Regions from separate parts of the Paenarthrobacter sp. 10L412 genome, predicted to be linked through region 1. Evidence: riboswitches for the same ligand, from Rfam matches in the RefSeq annotation. Region 1 holds a riboswitch; each other region holds the start of a gene.
What was found. A riboswitch is a leader RNA that binds a small molecule or an ion and turns the genes downstream of it on or off. The one in region 1 is predicted to bind S-adenosylmethionine.

Region 1 (5,419 bases):
TATCCGCTCCTTCGGACTGGCGCACGTGGACCCCGACCGCATCCTGCATTCCTTCCCCGATTTGGAACCGGGCACGGAAGCTTGCGACCGCGGCTGCAAGCACGATGCCAGCGCCATCAATTGCGGCCTGGACGCGTGGGTGAACGAGGGACATGCCGGTCCTTCCGGAGTGGCCCGCTTGTCTTCGCTCCGGCGACTGCTGGGCGCGGACCCTCGATTGGAAGCCAAAGAGACCAAGGAACTGGGTACCGTCAACTAAGCATTGGTGCTCCACATCCCAGCTGCACGGAACGTTTCACGATAGTTTGGTGGCATGACCCAACCCGTTTCCAGCTACAACGACGACCTTCGACTGGCCCACGTGCTGGCGGATTCCGTGGACGCCCAAACCATGGACCGCTTCAAGGCTCTGGATCTGCAGGTCGAGACCAAGCCTGACCTCACGCCCGTGACGGATGCCGACAAGGCTGCGGAAGAAGCCATCCGTGGCCAACTGTCGCGCTCGCGCCCCCGTGACGCCGTCCTCGGCGAGGAGTTCGGCAGCAGCGGCCATGGCTCCCGGCGTTGGATCATCGACCCCATCGACGGAACCAAGAACTTCGTTCGGGGCGTTCCCGTGTGGGCCACCCTGATCGCACTGGTTGACGAAGGCGAGCCGGTCGTTGGAGTTGTCAGCGCTCCCGCACTGGGCAAGCGCTGGTGGGCAGCAAAGGACATGGGGGCCTACATGGGCCGCTCCCTGGCGTCAGCCACCCGGCTCAAGGTGTCAAACGTTTCGCGGTTGGCGGATGCCTCAATGTCATATTCCAGCCTCTCCGGTTGGAAGGAACGCGGCAATCTGGACGAGTTCCTGGGGTTGACGGAAGACATCTGGCGCACGCGCGCCTATGGCGACTTCTGGTCCTATTGCCTGGTTGCCGAGGGGGCCGTGGATATCGCCTGCGAGCCAGAGTTGAACCTTTACGACATGGCAGCGCTGGTGCCCATCGTGACGGAAGCCGGCGGCCGTTTCACCTCGCTGGAAGGCGAGGACGGCCCCTTTGGCGGCAATGCCCTGGCCACCAACTCCATCCTGCATTCAGAGGTCCTCAAGCGGCTAAACCCTGCCCTGGATGACCTCCTCTGACCCAGCGGCACCAACAAGCCAACCGGCTTTGCATAGAATTTTCGACGGCGGACGCCTCCTTTTCGGGGCATCCGCCGTCTTTTCTTCGCCCAAAGCCCAGTTTCCGGACCCGTCGTAACAATGTGCTTAACAAAGCGAAGCGACTTTGGAGCAGGCCAGATGCGTGACCTAACCTCTTTACAGGTCACGAGTGCCAGCGCTAAACCCCGGTTTGCTGGCCGGCAACCCTCCATTCGCGGTGGGGTGCCCCGGGTGACGACCTGGCCGGTCCGGAACGGATACGGCAAGCGCGGATCCCCACAGGGGGGTCCCTCTTGAGTGAGGTCCCATGAGCACTGCTACGTTCAACTCCACCGTTCTGCCGTCCCTTGTGGTCGAAGAAGCAGCGCACGAAGCCGCTGCAGGCAGGCCACTGGCCGCCGTCACGGGCGCGGAGCTGCAAGCTCCCTTGATCCAGGGTGGCCACGTCCGTTATGCCAACCTCGACTACGGAGCATCCGCTCCAGCGCTGACAATCGTTTCTGCGTATCTCAACGAGATCCTCCCCTACTACGCCAGTGTCCACCGCGGCGCGGGCTACGCTTCCCAGATCAGCACCTCGGTCTACGAGAACTCCCGCGACATCGTCCGCGAATTCGTCGGCGGCCGTCCCGACGATTCCGTCATCTTCACCCGGAACACCACGGACTCGCTGAACCTGTTGGCGGGCTGCCTCCCGCAACTGGACGGAAAGCCAACGGGCGAGGTCCTATACCTGGACATCGAGCACCATGCCAACCTCCTTCCCTGGCAGGGCGTCCCCCACCGCAGTGTCGTAGCTGCTTCGACACTGACAGCTACCCTGGCCAAGCTCCGCGAGGAACTCAGTCAAGGCGGCGTGTCATTGCTGGCGGTCACCGGGGCCTCGAACGTGACCGGTGAAATCCTGCCGATCGCCGAACTCGCAGCACTTGCACACGAATACGGTGCCCGGATTGTGGTGGACGCTGCACAGCTTGCCCCGCACCGCCGCATCAACATCACCGAGGCAGACGTCGACTACATCGTGTTCTCCGGGCATAAGCTCTACGCTCCGTTCGGCGCCGGTGTTGTTGTGGGCCGTCCTGACTGGCTCGACGCCGGCACTCCCCACCTTGCCGGTGGTGGCGCTGTTCGTGAAGCCCGCCTGGACTCGGTCAGCTGGGCCTCAGGTCCCGCACGCCACGAGGGCGGCTCCCCCAACGTCCTCGGCGCGGCAACATTGGCCCGCGCGACGCAGGTGCTTGCCGGCTTGGACCAGGATGCCTGGCATGCCCATGAAGCTGCCATCCGCTCCTACCTCGTACAGGGACTTGAAGCAATCGACGGCGTGACCGTCCACCGGATCTTCAGCGACTCCGAGGACACCATCGGCGTGGTCAATTTCTCGGTGGAAGGATTCGACGCCGGACTGGTGGCCGCCTACCTCGCCGCCGAACACGGTGTAGGACTTCGGGACGGCCGCTTCTGCGCCCATCCCCTGCTCAAGCGGCTAGGACTCCCTTCCGGCTCACTGCGCGCCAGCTTCGGCGTGGGCTCCCGCTTGGAGGATGCCACACGACTCTTGGCTGGTATCGAAGAACTCAAGCGCACAGGGCTCGGTTGGGACTATGTAGTGGACGAAGGCCGCTGGGTACCGGCCAACGACCACCGCATCTATCCGGAATGGGCTCCAAACACCCCGGGCACCGCAGGGGCTGCACCCTGCACGATTGACTGAAACACGCGTACTGTGCGGTAAATTCGTAGGGTAACTGGCGTTCGCGGTAAAGGAGTCTGTGCGTGGCCGTGCCTTCCGGCAGTGTTTCCGGCGGCGTTGTTTCCGGCGGAGGTGTTTCCGGCAGCGCTGGCAGGCCAGGTGGTCCCAAGCTGCATGCCACGCGCCGCCACGAACTGGGCCAGAGCTTCCAGGACGGCGGCGAACACTACGATCGCGTTCGGCCCGGCTATCCCACAGACTCAGTGGATTGGCTTCTTCCTCCTGGAGCGAAGACCGCCGCGGATATTGGTGCAGGCACAGGCAAGTTTACGGCCCTGCTCGTGGACCGCGGTCTGCAGGTGGCCGCCGTCGATCCTTCCACAGACATGCTGGAGCAACTTCGAAAGTCCTATCCCGGCGTTGAGGCGTTGGAGGGAACGGCCGAGGCAACAGGGCTGGCGGACTCAGCATTCGACGTCGTCAGCGTTGCCCAGGCATGGCATTGGTGTGACCCGATGAAAGCGAGCACGGAAATCGCCCGGATCCTCCGGCCCCACGGAGTACTCGGCCTGATATGGAACCAACTGGACACTTCGGTGCCCTGGGTTCACCGGTTGTCACGCATCATGCACGCCGGAGATGTGCACAAGCCCGGCTTCCGGCCAGTTATCGGACCGGAATTCATGGACTTGACGAGTCATCTCACCAGCTGGGAGGACGCCGTGTCACCGGAGGACATCATGGAGCTCACAAAATCGCGCAGCTACTACCTCCGCGCAAATGAAGCCACCCGCTCAAAGGTCATGGGCAACCTGGAATGGTACCTCTACGATCATCTCGGCCATGCCCCCGGCCAACTCCTTGGATTGCCGTACCTGACCACTACGTGGCGGGCCCGCAAGATCCACGGCGCCCCGCCACGGTAGGCTTGGTGTGTGAAGACCAGTACGCCCTCCTCCTCGATCGAGGACTACGTCAAGGTCATCTACTCCTATACGGAGTGGCAGGACAAACCGATTACGTCCTCGCAGCTTGCCCTGCGGCTTGGCGTTGCCAATTCCTCGGTGTCTGAAATGGTCCGCAAACTCAAGGACCAGGGCTTGGTGGACCACCAACCCTACAGTGCCATCAGGCTGACTCCGGAGGGCATGCGCCTTGCACTGTCTATGGTCCGGCGTCATCGCCTCATTGAGACTTACCTCGTTGAGGAACTCGGTTACAGCTGGGACGAAGTCCATGATGAAGCTGAGATGTTGGAGCACGCGGTGTCCGATACCTTCATCGAACGCATGGCCGCCAAGCTTGGCCATCCCCTCCGGGATCCGCACGGCGACCCAATTCCCTCGGCTGACGGATCGGTGGAGCTCCCTCACGCCTACCGCATGATCGAGTTGGATGAAGGCCACTCAGGCCGCATCACCCGGATCAGCGACGAAAATCCTGATCTTCTTCGCTATCTCGCGTCGGAAGAGATCACCTTGGACGCTCCTGTGGAGGTGGTGGGGCGCAAACCATTCGGTGGAGCCCTGGTTGTTCGGATTGGCAGCGGACCCCAACGCCGCGAATTCGATCTCGCGGACGAGGTTACAGCGGCGCTTTGGGTCCAGAGCGCTGAAGTCCACGAAGGCTGCGTGCTTCCCGCGCGCTAACTGTGCCCAGCGCATCGGTTAGCTGCGCTCGTCGGCCGACCCGCCGTCGTCGGACGCTGTATCCGGTGCACTGTCAGCGGTAACTGCCGCTTCGGGAAGGGGATTGCGGATCCCGACGGCGGACGCCACCGCGCCGACGACGAACAGTGCCGCTGTGACAACCAAGGCGTTGTACAAACCTTGCCGTGTGAACACAGGACCAACGATCAGGCCGGCAAAGGCAATGCAGATAAGGCCGGCAATACGGGCCACGGCGTTGTTGACGGCCGAACCAATCCCGGCCTCTTCCTGCGGTACCGCGCCTAGAATCGCTGCCGTGAGTGGTGCTACGAGGGTGGTGAGTCCCACGCCAAAGACGATCTGCCCCGGCAGCACCTGGGTCCAGTAGTTCAGGGGCTCTTGGATGGAGAGGGACATCAGAAAGCCCACACCGCATAACAGCGGCCCCACAGTCATGAACCATCGAGGACCATATTTTCCTGCCAGCCCTCCGAAGTAGGACGCAATCAGCATCAGGATGACGGTCGCTGGGAGCAAAGCGATTCCCGCGATGGTAGCCCCCATGCCTCCAACCTGCTGGAGATAGATGCCCAGGACGAAGAATCCCAGCGATATCCCGCCGTAGATCGCAAGCGTGGCAAGGTTGCCCCAGCCAAAGTTCCTTATGGCAAACAGCCTCAACGGCAACATCGGCTCCCTGGTCCTTGCCTCGTGGACCAGGAACAACACCATCGCCACCACACCGGCCAGGAGCGGCAGCCACACCTGGACGCTCATCCAACCCATCCGGCCCTGTTCAATGAACGCATAGACGGGACCACCCAGTCCGATCATGGCCAGAACAGCGCCGAGGTAGTCGATTCCCTTGCTCTTGTCCCTGGCCGCATCCGAGGCCCGAAGGCCCGCGAGCAGAGGCCAAATCGCGAC
Region 2 (5,419 bases), on a different contig from region 1:
AACGCCCGGAACCACTGCCGACGAGGTGGAGCAGGCGGTGGCTGACGGCAGGATCCTGCGTACGCATATCCTGCGGCCGACGTGGCATTTTGTGCATCGTGAGGACCTCGGCTGGTTGATGGGGTTGTCTGCGGATCGCCTTCATCAAGTCAACAAAGGCATGTACAGGCAGACGGGAGTTGATGAGCACGCCGCCGCCCGCAGCGGGCACATCCTCGCTGAAGCTGTGGCCGGTGGAGCCCACAAAACACGCGAAGAATTAGCCGGGGTCCTGGAACAGGCAGGGCTCCCCGGCAAAGGCCTTGGCTTCGTTTACCACCTCATGCACGCGGAGATCAGCAAAATCCTGGTGAGCGGCGCACCGGTCCGTTCTGCAGGGGGTGCCCTCAAACAGACATACGCCTTGTTCGACGAACGTGTGCTCGCTACCGGCAAGGATCCGCTAATCGGGGATGAGCGTGGGTGGGCCTTGGGCCAGCTGGCCCTGCGATACTTCACCAGCCGCGGACCTGCAACCATCAAGGACTGTGCCGCGTGGTCCGGACTGACCGTGAAAGATGTACGGCTTGGCTTACAGACAGCTGAAGAGTCCGCTCCCGGCGCCTTGGTGCCTGTGGCGATTGAGGGCCTGGACTTCTACTTGCCAGCAGAAGACGTGGAAGCACTTGCTGCGGCTCCCCCGCCAGCTCATGATGGGCCGCTGCTCCCCCGCGTCGATCTCATCCAGTGCTACGACGAATACGTGATGGGCTATTCCCAATCGAGGCACTACCTCGGCGGAAGGGCACCCTATTTCCCGGAGGGCGATGCTCCCATTCACGTGGTGTTGCTGGATGGCAGGTTGGCCGGATGGTGGCGCCACGGCTTCTCCGGTGGGATCTGCGAACTCGATGTCCGAATGAACCGGCCCGTCACAACAGCCGAACAACAAGCTTTGGAGGCAGAGGTGGAACGCTATGGGAGGTTCCTGGGCATGGAGACAAAGCTGGTGTGAAACGGCGGGACTAAGCTGGGTTTAAGACCTAGGAGGCCTGCACCGTGAACAATCTGATCTTCTGGATCATCGTCTGCTCTTGGCTGATTCCCATGGGAATCCGCCTATACAACAGGTCCCGGGCGCGGCGGCTCCAGGATCGTAATTTCCAGGACCGCAGCTTCCCGGGTCAGAACTACCCTGGCCAGAACTATCCGGGCCCCGGCTATCCCCCGCAGAATCTTCCGGGACCGGGGTACCCGCAGCAGAGCTACCCGGGCTATCCCGGAGAGCCCGCCACCGTCCGCCCTGCCGATGCGCAACCGCCGGCAGGACCGCCGTCGAACGCTTCTTCACCTACGTTCCCCAGCAACAGCGGCTCTGAGCAGCAAGGCTTCCGTGCGCGAAAACTGGCCGAACTGGACCTCAAGTTCAGCAACGGCGAGATCGCCATGGAGGACTACATGAAGCAGCGCGGCGAGATCATGAACGGCTAAGCCGGCCTAGGCGAAGAAGGCCTGATGCAGTTGGGCTGACAGTTGCCCGATTTCGGTGAGGAAGCCATCGTGCCCGATGGGGGCCTCGATCACGTGGACGGGCACGTCGCCAGGCAGATTTTGTGCCAGTTCCAATGACTGGGCCGGGAAATAGAGGCGGTCGGAGTCGACGGCTGCTACAAAGAATTCAGCAGTGGCGCTGGCCAAGGCCTCCTGCAAGGTGCCCCGGCCACGGCTGATGTCGTGGGACATGAGTGCCTCAGTGATGGCGATGTAGCTGTTCGCATCGAACCGGCGCACCAGCTTGGTGCCTTGGTGGTCGAGGTAGCTTTCCACCTGGTAGCGGCCACGCTCCCCCAGGACCGGGGCAGCCAGGGGCGTCTCTTGATGCTGGGCTTCCCGGCCGAAGCGGAAATCAAGCTCCAGCGCTGATCGGTACGTGATGTGGGCTATCCGTCGGGCCAGGGCAAGGCCCGCCTCAGGAGTTGGTCCACCGTAGTAATCGCCGTTGTTGAAGTTCGGGTCCTGGCGGATGGCGAGTGTCTGCGACTGGGCGAAAGCGATTTGCTCGGCTGTGCTGTAGGCGCCGACAGAAATAACTGCGCACCGCTGGACACGCTCAGGGAAGGTCACCGCCCACTCAAGTGCCCGCGCCCCACCCATGGAACCGCCAAGGACGGCGTGCCATGACTTGATCCCCAACGCGTCGGCGAGGCGGGCTTCAGCCACCGTGCTGTCGCGCAAAGTGATCAGGGGGAAGCGGGATCCCCAGGGCCGCCCGTCCGGCGCCTGGGACGATGGGCCCGTGCTGCCGTAACAGCCGCCCACAATGTTGATGGAGATAACGAAGAACCGGTTGGTGTCGATCGTCGCGCCCGGGCCAACGAGTTGCTCCCACCAGCCTTCCTCATCAGTGGCACCGCGGGCCACATGCGTGCTTCCCGTCAGTGCGTGCTGGACGAGGACTGCGTTGGACGCATCCGCGTTCAACTGCCCCCAGGTCTCATAGGCCAACACAACGTCCGGGAGAAAACCGCCGGCTTCAAGTTCCAGCGAACCTACGCCGGCGTACTTGACCGTCCCGTCTTCTTTGCCCGGTTTGGGGGGTGCTGTAGCAGTAATGGTCATTCCTTTGACACCTAACCTCGCGCTTGCCTGCCGCCTTGCGTGCGACAGGCCAGGTCTTCACCCGGGGCACCCCACCGCGGAGGAGGGTTGCCGGCCAGCAAGCCGGGGCTGTCACTGGCACTCATGACCTAATACGTAGAGTCTAGGAAAAATACAGCTGTTTTGGCGAAGAATGTGACAGCTGTGTGACGGTTTGGGGCCGCTTCGTTCAGGAACACGCACGGCCAGGGGCCGCCCGGCGAATTTTCGTCGGCGGGCGGCCGCTCCGCTAAGCGCCCTTGGCAGCCCGGAAACCAGCCTCAAGGTCAGCAATAATGTCGTCTACGTGCTCGATTCCCACGGACAGGCGGACAAGGCCGGGATTCACTCCCGCAACCAGCTGCTGTTCGACCGTGAGCTGGCTGTGGGTAGTCGACGCCGGGTGGATGACCAGCGAGCGGACGTCACCGATGTTGGCAACGTGGGAGTGCAACTCCAGGCCATCGACGAATCGCTTGCCGGCCTCGACGCCACCTTTGATGTTGAATGCCACCACTGCTCCGGTACCCCTCGGCCCATACTTACGGCCGCGCTCATACCAAGGGCTGGACGGCAGACCCGCGAAGGCGACCGATTCGACGTCGTCGTGGGCTTCCAACCATTCCGCCACTTTGGTGGCGTTGGAGACGTGGCGCTCGACGCGCAGGCTCAGGGTTTCCAGCCCTTGGGCGATGAGGAAGGCGTTGAACGGGGAAACCGCCGAACCCAGATCGCGCAGCAACTGCACACGGGCCTTGAGAATGTAGGAGAGGTTGGCTCCGAGCGCGCCATCCTTGCCAAGGTCCCGGGCGTAAACGAGCCCGTTGTAGCTGGGGTCCGGAGTGTTGAATCCCGGGAAGCGCTCCGGGTCCTTGCCGAAATCAAAGTTTCCGGAGTCCACGATCACGCCCGCGATCGCCGCACCGTGGCCGCCCAGATACTTGGTAGCCGAGTGCACCACGATGTCCGCACCCCATTCGATGGGACGAATGAGGTATGGGGTGGAGAGCGTGTTATCCACGATCAGCGGCACTCCGGCCTCATGCGCGGCGTGTGAAATACCCTCGATGTCCAGCACGTCCTGGCGCGGATTGGACACCACCTCGCCGAAGAACAGCTTGGTATTGGGCTGCACGGCGTCCCGCCACTGGTCCAGGTTGTCCGGGTCCTCCACGAACGTCACGGAGATGCCGAACTTCTTCAGCGTGTGCGCCAGCAGGTTGTAGGTGCCGCCGTAAAGGCTGGGGCTGGCGACGATATGGTCTCCGGCCTCGGCAATGTTCAGGATGGCGAAGGTTTCCGCGGCCTGTCCGGAGCTAAGGAGCAATGCGCCAAGCCCGCCTTCGAGGCTGGCGATCCGCTGCTCCACGGCATCTTGTGTTGGGTTGCCGATTCGGGTGTAGATCGGGGCGAGCTCGGCCAAGGCAAAGCGGTTGGCTGCGCTCTCTGCGCTGGGGAAAACGAAGGACGTGGTCTGGTAGATCGGAAGCGACCGCGCTCCCGTGGCAGAGTCAGGCTCCTGCCCTGCGTGGATCTGGCGTGTTTCGAAAGACCATCCTTGGGACATTGAATTCTCCTCTTAGTGGCGCGCGGGTTTGCCGTTGATCGCTGTAGGCGTGGGCTGGGGCCAGTCTAGGAAGCGCCCGTGTGCTTGGACAGCTTTGTGACGAAGGCAGTATTTTTCAGTCTTTACGCGACCCGGCGTGACGCGTTCCTGCGGCGCGCAATAAGGTCCCATGTTAGTTAGGCTTCCCTTAGCTGAGACCCCGATCACAAAGTGCCAAGATGAAGCCATGCGCATGGATCACGTCTCTTACGCTTGTGAACGAGATGGCCTTTTGGCCACTACCGAACGAATTTCCGCAGCTCTGGGAGTGGACGCAGTCCGGGGCGGAGTGCACCCGCGCTTCGGTACCCGGAACATGATCATTCCCTTGGCGGATAACAAATACCTGGAAGTCGTAGAGGTCCTGGACCACCCTGCTTCTGACAAGGCACCCTTTGGCCAGGCAGTCCGCGCACGCTCGGCGGCTGGCGGCGGTTGGATGGGCTGGTGCGTCGCCGTTGACGACCTCGCCCCCTTCGAGGAACGCCTCGGCCGGTCCGCAGTTCCGGGCAACCGCAAGTTCCCGGATGGCCGCGAACTTGTCTGGCAGCAGATCGGCATTCTCGGCTTGATCGCCGATCCCCAGGTGCCGTACCTGCTCAAGTGGGAGGGCGACCCCTCACTGCACCCGTCCAAGGTCTATGAGAGTGACGTCAAGATGTCCAGCCTCACCATTGCAGGCTCGGCGGAACGCGTTACCGAATGGCTGGGCGAACCCGTTGAGAAGCCGCTCGAGGACGTCGCTGTCCAGTGGATGGCCCCGCACGGTACGCCCGGCATCATGTCCGTCACTTTCGAAACCGCATCCGGCGCCGTCACGATCTGACGCGCACCTTCCCTGGGGCCCTGGTCCCCTCCCGGTCCAGTGTGTCCGGTCAAGCTTCGGCCGCCATCAGCGGGTGCCAACGACGTCACCCACCGATGGCGGCCGAATTTCTTTTGGCGCTAACCCAGGCCGATCGCCTTGCCGAAGAGGCTGAAGCCAACGAACGCGACGATGTCCAGCAGAGCATGGGCAATGACCAAAGGCATCACCCGCTTCGTCTTGGTATAGATCCAGGCGAAGACCAATCCCATAGCGAAGTTGCCGATGAACGGCCCGAAGCCTTGGTACAGGTGGTAGCTGCCACGAAGGGCCGCGCTTACGACAATGGCCAGCGGCGTACTCCAGCCGAATTTTCCGAAACGGTCCATGAG
Region 3 (5,419 bases), on a different contig from region 1:
CCGATCAAAGACAACGCATCGTGGTTGAGTTTCACGTGAAACGCCGGATCCAAGGCAGCCTGCGCCACGCTTTCAGGGTCCACCGGCGATGTGCCGATCAGCAGGGTTCTGGGCGCGGAGGAGATGGGCTCGGAGGACATCAGAAGTCCAGAAGATTCTGGCGGAAGCCACCGTCGCCGTAACTCTTCCTCAACAGGCCACGGCGTCGCAGTTCGGGAGTGAGCTTGTCCAGCACTCCGTGCACGGTGACGGGGTCCACGAAGCCAGAGAAGAGGAAGCCGTCGCCACCCACAGCCTCGCCAGTCTCCTCGAGGTAGTCCGCGATTTCACCAACCGTGCCGATGATCGAATCGCCGGCACCACCGCTGCGTGCCTGAAGGATCTGGCGAAGGGTAGACCCCGGAGGCGCTGCCTTGGCGAAGTGCTCCAACGTGCCTTGGTTGCTGTTGGTGCTCAATTCAGGCAACGGCGCATCGAGGTCGAACTGCTTGAAGTCGATCACGGACAGGTAGGAGATCGAGTTGAGCTGGCTGTCGATATCACGCTGGGTAAGCTCCCGGCGCTGTGCACGCAAGTCCTCGGCCTCGGCTGATGAACCAACCACGGTGGGCTTGAGCACGAAAAGTACCTTGACGTCGTCGGGGTTCCTGTCCGCCTTGGCAGCCTCGGCACGGATGGAATCCCGGTAGGCCTTCATTCCGTCAACGCCACGCGCCAAGGCGATCGCCACATCTGCATGCCCACCCGCGAACGCTTTGCCCCGAGGAGAAGCACCGGCCTGCACCAGCACGGGCTCCTCTGGCAAAGGTGCGGTGTTCAGCGGACCTCGGACCTTGAAGAAGTCACCCTGGTGGCTAATGGGATGCACTTTGGTGTGGTCGGCGAACACGCCGGCCTCAACGTCCTCAATCACAGCGCCGGGTTCCCAGCTGCGCCAAAGCTGCCGGACGACGTCGACGAATTCCTCCGCCTTCTCGTACCGAAGGTCGTGTTCAATCTGCTGGTCCAACCCGTAATTCTGTGCCGCCAGGTCACTGCCGGAGGTGACAACGTTCCAGCCGAGCTGGCCCTCGGAGAAGTGCTGCAGCGTGGCCAGGAGCCGTGCGGCTGTGAAGGGCGGATAGAACGAAGCGCTGACAGTCGGCACAATCCCAAGGTGCTTGGTGGCGGACAGAAGGTACGGGACCAGAGCCAAAGGATCATGCTTGGGCGCAAAGGAGGCGTGTGCCAGCGAAACCTCGGCGGTGCCGCCATAAGTATCAGGAACAGTAAGGGAGTCCTCGATGATGAAGAGGTCAAGGCCGGATTGCTCAAACGCGCGCACGGCGTCTTGATACAGGGCAGGTTTCTTCCAGTCGTAGCCCAGGCTGTAGCCGGGAGTTCCCCACCCCTGGACACCAAAACCGTGCCCCACGAACCATCCAAAATGCAGCATGGGCTTGAGTGTAGAGCTGCCTTGTCCGTTCACCGCGACCTGATTTCTTGCGAAGTTACAGGGGGTCGTACTGCGTCAATTATGCTCCCGGGGCGTCACATTTGGGCTGCTACCCCAGCGCCGGCCGGTTACGCAACATGACGAGCGCGTAACCGCTTGCAAGTGCGGGCCGCCGCCGCGGGATGTTACGTTTTTCTTGAGTAATGAGCACCAGCGCCAAGCCCTGACTTGCTGGTCGGCAACCCTCTCTCCGGCGGGGTGCCTCAGGTGACTACTCGGCGTATCGACACTTCGAACTGCAAGCGTGACTGAGGAGCACCAGCCAATGCCTGAACCCACTGAAGAAAAACTCTCCTACCGCCTGATTACAGGTCCGGATACCCGTGAATTCTGCGAGCGGATCACCACGGCCCTCGCCGACGGCTACGTGCTCCACGGCAGCCCGGCAGCCACGTTCAATGGCACGGATGTCATCGTGGCGCAGGCGGTCGTCCTGCCCGCTGCCATCGCCAACGCAGACGCCGCCGTCGCGAATGCTGTTGACCAGTTGGAGAACGACGACGACGAAGAAGCATTCGAGGGACACGCATGAGTTACGCAGGTGACCTGACCCCGCAGGACGCGTGGGCCAAGCTTGAAGAAGGCGCCATCCTGGTAGACGTCCGCACCGAGGCCGAGTGGGCACACATCGGCATTCCGGACACCAAAGCCACAGAGAATGATCCCCTGTTCATTCAGTGGAACCTCGCCGGTGGCATTCCCAACTCCCGCTTCCTCGAGGACCTGCAGCAGCAGGCACCCGAGGGCGAGGGCGTGGAACTCGTTTTCATCTGCCGCTCAGGCCAGCGCTCCATCTCTGCCGCCATCGCCGCGACGCAGGCCGGGTTCACCGCCTACAACGTGCTCGAGGGCTTCGAAGGTGACCCGGACCGCTACGGCGAGCGCACCATCAACGGCTGGAAGAACCGCGGCCTGCCAACCAACCTGGGGAACGACTAAGTGACTTTCAATCCCGATGCCGCCAGCTGGAGCCCTGACACCCAGGCAGTACGCGGTGGCCTTGACCGTACCAACTTCCAGGAGACGTCCGAACCCGTCTTCCTGAACTCCGGCTTCGTCTACGAATCCGCTGCCGCCGCCGAACGCGCCTTCACCGGCGAGGACGAGCGCTTCGTTTACTCCCGCTACGGCAACCCGTCCGTGGCCACATTCCAGGAGCGGTTGCGGTTGCTCGAAGGAACCGAAGCGTGCTTTGCGACGGCGTCCGGCATGTCCGCGGTGTTCACCGCCTTGGGTGCCCTCCTGGCTGCCGGTGATCGCGTCGTTGCCGCCCGTTCCCTGTTCGGCTCGTGCTTCGTAATCCTCAACGAGATCCTGCCGCGCTGGGGCGTAGAGACCGTGTTTGTCGACGGTCCCGACCTCGACCAGTGGCGTGCTGCCCTCTCCGAACCGACCACCGCCGTGTTCTTCGAGTCGCCCTCCAACCCCATGCAGGAAATCGTGGACATCGCCGCCGTCAGCGAGCTGGCGCATGCTGCGGGAGCGACCGTCGTCGTCGACAACGTCTTTGCCACTCCCCTGCTGCAGCGTTGCGGTGACTTGGGCGCGGACGTCATCGTGTACTCCGGCACCAAGCACATCGATGGCCAGGGACGTGTCCTTGGCGGGGCAATCATGGGCACCAAGGAATTCATCGATGGCCCGGTCAAGCAGCTGATGCGGCACACCGGACCGTCGCTCTCCGCGTTCAACGCCTGGGTGTTGACCAAAGGCCTGGAGACCATTGGCTTGCGCGTGAACCACAGTTCAGCCTCCGCTTTGAAAATCGCGGAATGGCTTGAGCAGCAACCCGCCATCAGCTGGGTCAAGTACCCCTTGCTGAAATCGCACCCACAGTACGAGCTCGCAGCCAAGCAAATGAAGGCTGGCGGCACCGTGCTGACGTTCGAGTTGCTGCCCTCTTCTGGGCGTTCAGCCAAGGATGCCGCGTTCGCGTTGCTGGACGGTCTGCGCGTCATCGATATTTCCAACAACCTGGGCGACTCCAAGTCCCTCATCACGCATCCGGCCACCACCACCCACCGGGCCATGGGGCCCGAAGGTCGCGCGGCCATCGGGCTGAGCGACGGCGTGGTCCGTTTGTCCGTGGGCCTGGAAGATGTAGACGATCTCATCCTGGATCTGGAGAAGGCCCTCAAACAGGTCTAGCCTTGCTGCCATGAGCGGGAATCATCCTTATCGCCGTGCCGGAACGGTCATCGTTGCGGGCACGGCGGTGTGGTTTGCAGGGATCTCGCCGGTATCGCGCGTTTACATCACCCCCGATGCTGCCGAACGTCTTCGTATGCTCGAGGCCGGCCAGCGTGGCTGGGTGATTGGGCAGCACCTCGCTGCTGCTGGAACCGTCGCGGTGCCGGTGGGATTCGCAGCCTTTGCACGTCGTCTTCCGCGCGGACAGGCGAAGCGGTGGGCTGTTGCAGCCGCGGCCGCTTTGCTCGCAGGGGCCCCGCTCTTTGTGTCCAGTTTGTCCCGCCGGGCCTCGGACCTGGAACGCTTTGCCTACGGCCGGGGATCCAATGCGCCATTCCTGGCCTACTCCGGGCTCCACGTTCTTGCCTTGGCGGCGCTGGGCGGAAGCCTCCTGGCATCGCCCGCCAAACGATGGATCGGGATCACGGCCGCCGCCAGCGCGCCCATCTACGGCGCCATCCTTGTAGCCAAGAAGGACATCCCACCGTTCGTGTTCTACCTTGTCGAAGGTTTAGCGGGCGCGTACCTGATGACGTGGGAAGAGACTGACTCCGCAGAAGCCTAGGGCCTGCGGACCCTGGTCAGGAGGGGCGCCGGATCCTTGTGCGAGTCTGCGGTAGCGCCACGAATCGTCGCCTTCACCGCATGCCCAACCACCGCCCCCAAGGCCTCATTGCTGGGCGGGCTTCCCGGCGGATTTTGTGCGTCACGTTGCCGGTTGTTGAAACGCTCTGCTGCTTCGCGTTGCTCCCGTGCTCCGTTCCCGCGCTCAAGAATGTCCGAGATTCCGGCCTTCACGAGCTCCAATTCACCTTGGTCATCCAGGACAGGACTCAAATAATCCACCAAAGCCCAGACCACGTCCGCTGCCGGTTGGGGACGGAAGTCGCCAAAGTCCAGGAGGTCTCCGCGAAGTCCCGAATTGCTCGCTTGCCAACTCGCCATCCGGAGCAGGGCCGTCGGCACCAAGGCGGGCTCAACGCCGTCGAGCATTTCCAGGGAAGCGGTCTCAACCAGTGCCCTCACAAGCACTGCAATCAAGGCTGCGTCTTCCGAACGGAGGCAGACATCAGCAACCCGGACTTCCACGGTGGGATGGTTGCGGGAGATGCGGGCGTCGAAGTAGATCATGCCCTCGTCAAGGAGAACCCCCGTGTCCAGGAGGCGCTGAACCATGCGCCGATAGGCAGTCAGCGAGCCAAACACGGCAGAAGGCCCGGACGTCGGCCACCGGTTCCACGCCTGGATCCGGTAGCTTTCGAAACCCGTGGGCAACCCACGCCAGTATGGGGAATTGGCGCTGATGGCCGTCAAAACAGCAAGTTTGTCCCGGATGTGATCGAGGACCACGACGCCCTCTTCGGGTGACTCCACGGCGGTGTGTACATGGAAACCGCAGGTCAGTTGCTCGTGGGCCGTCAACCCGAAGCGCTCAAGCATCACAGCGAAGCGGGGATCCGGAGTGGTGTGGGTGTTCTTGGCCAGGGGCGAGGTGGCAATCGCGGCCACCCGGGCGTTGTGCTTCCTGGCGGCGTCATTGGCCATCGCCCGTCCACGCCGGATCTGCTGGAGGAGCTCGGTATAGGTATGGCACGGACGGGTCTGGGTTTCGATCTGTTCCAGCTTCAGTTCGTGGCTGAGCCCCATCCCTGTTTCAGCCGCCGCTTCCGGTCCTGCGAGCAGCGCATCCGCGAGGGCCAAGGGCTCTCCCGTCACAGGATCGACGATGAGTAG

Region 2: it holds a riboswitch for S-adenosylmethionine, as region 1 does, so the genes downstream of both, metX (homoserine O-acetyltransferase MetX) here and AC1DD7_RS11400 (aminotransferase class V-fold PLP-dependent enzyme) in region 1, are expected to answer to the same signal.
Region 3: it holds a riboswitch for S-adenosylmethionine, as region 1 does, so the genes downstream of both, AC1DD7_RS04715 (DUF1737 domain-containing protein) here and AC1DD7_RS11400 (aminotransferase class V-fold PLP-dependent enzyme) in region 1, are expected to answer to the same signal.

What each region holds. Positions count from the first base shown of each region.
Region 1 is NZ_JBFTJT010000007.1:241,793-247,211, reverse strand. Features, by position in the region: gene rsgA (ribosome small subunit-dependent GTPase A) at 1-259, shown strand, start outside; gene hisN (histidinol-phosphatase) at 314-1,126, shown strand; SAM riboswitch class IV at 1,309-1,422, shown strand; gene AC1DD7_RS11400 (aminotransferase class V-fold PLP-dependent enzyme) at 1,455-2,864, shown strand; gene AC1DD7_RS11395 (class I SAM-dependent methyltransferase) at 3,014-3,769, shown strand; gene AC1DD7_RS11390 (metal-dependent transcriptional regulator) at 3,779-4,492, shown strand; gene AC1DD7_RS11385 (MFS transporter) at 4,511-5,419, opposite strand, start outside.
Region 2 is NZ_JBFTJT010000002.1:183,584-189,002, forward strand. Features, by position in the region: gene AC1DD7_RS02655 (winged helix DNA-binding domain-containing protein) at 1-994, shown strand, start outside; gene AC1DD7_RS02660 (hypothetical protein) at 1,039-1,470, shown strand; gene metX (homoserine O-acetyltransferase MetX) at 1,477-2,598, opposite strand; SAM riboswitch class IV at 2,613-2,727, opposite strand; gene AC1DD7_RS02670 (bifunctional o-acetylhomoserine/o-acetylserine sulfhydrylase) at 2,867-4,183, opposite strand; gene AC1DD7_RS02675 (VOC family protein) at 4,410-5,048, shown strand; gene AC1DD7_RS02680 (CPBP family intramembrane glutamic endopeptidase) at 5,168-5,419, opposite strand, start outside.
Region 3 is NZ_JBFTJT010000003.1:297,040-302,458, forward strand. Features, by position in the region: gene AC1DD7_RS04705 (aromatic amino acid ammonia-lyase) at 1-140, opposite strand, end outside; gene AC1DD7_RS04710 (NtaA/DmoA family FMN-dependent monooxygenase) at 140-1,468, opposite strand; SAM riboswitch class IV at 1,635-1,746, shown strand; gene AC1DD7_RS04715 (DUF1737 domain-containing protein) at 1,761-2,027, shown strand; gene AC1DD7_RS04720 (rhodanese-like domain-containing protein) at 2,024-2,434, shown strand; gene AC1DD7_RS04725 (O-succinylhomoserine sulfhydrylase) at 2,435-3,643, shown strand; gene AC1DD7_RS04730 (hypothetical protein) at 3,654-4,250, shown strand; gene AC1DD7_RS04735 (glutamate--cysteine ligase 2) at 4,247-5,419, opposite strand, start outside.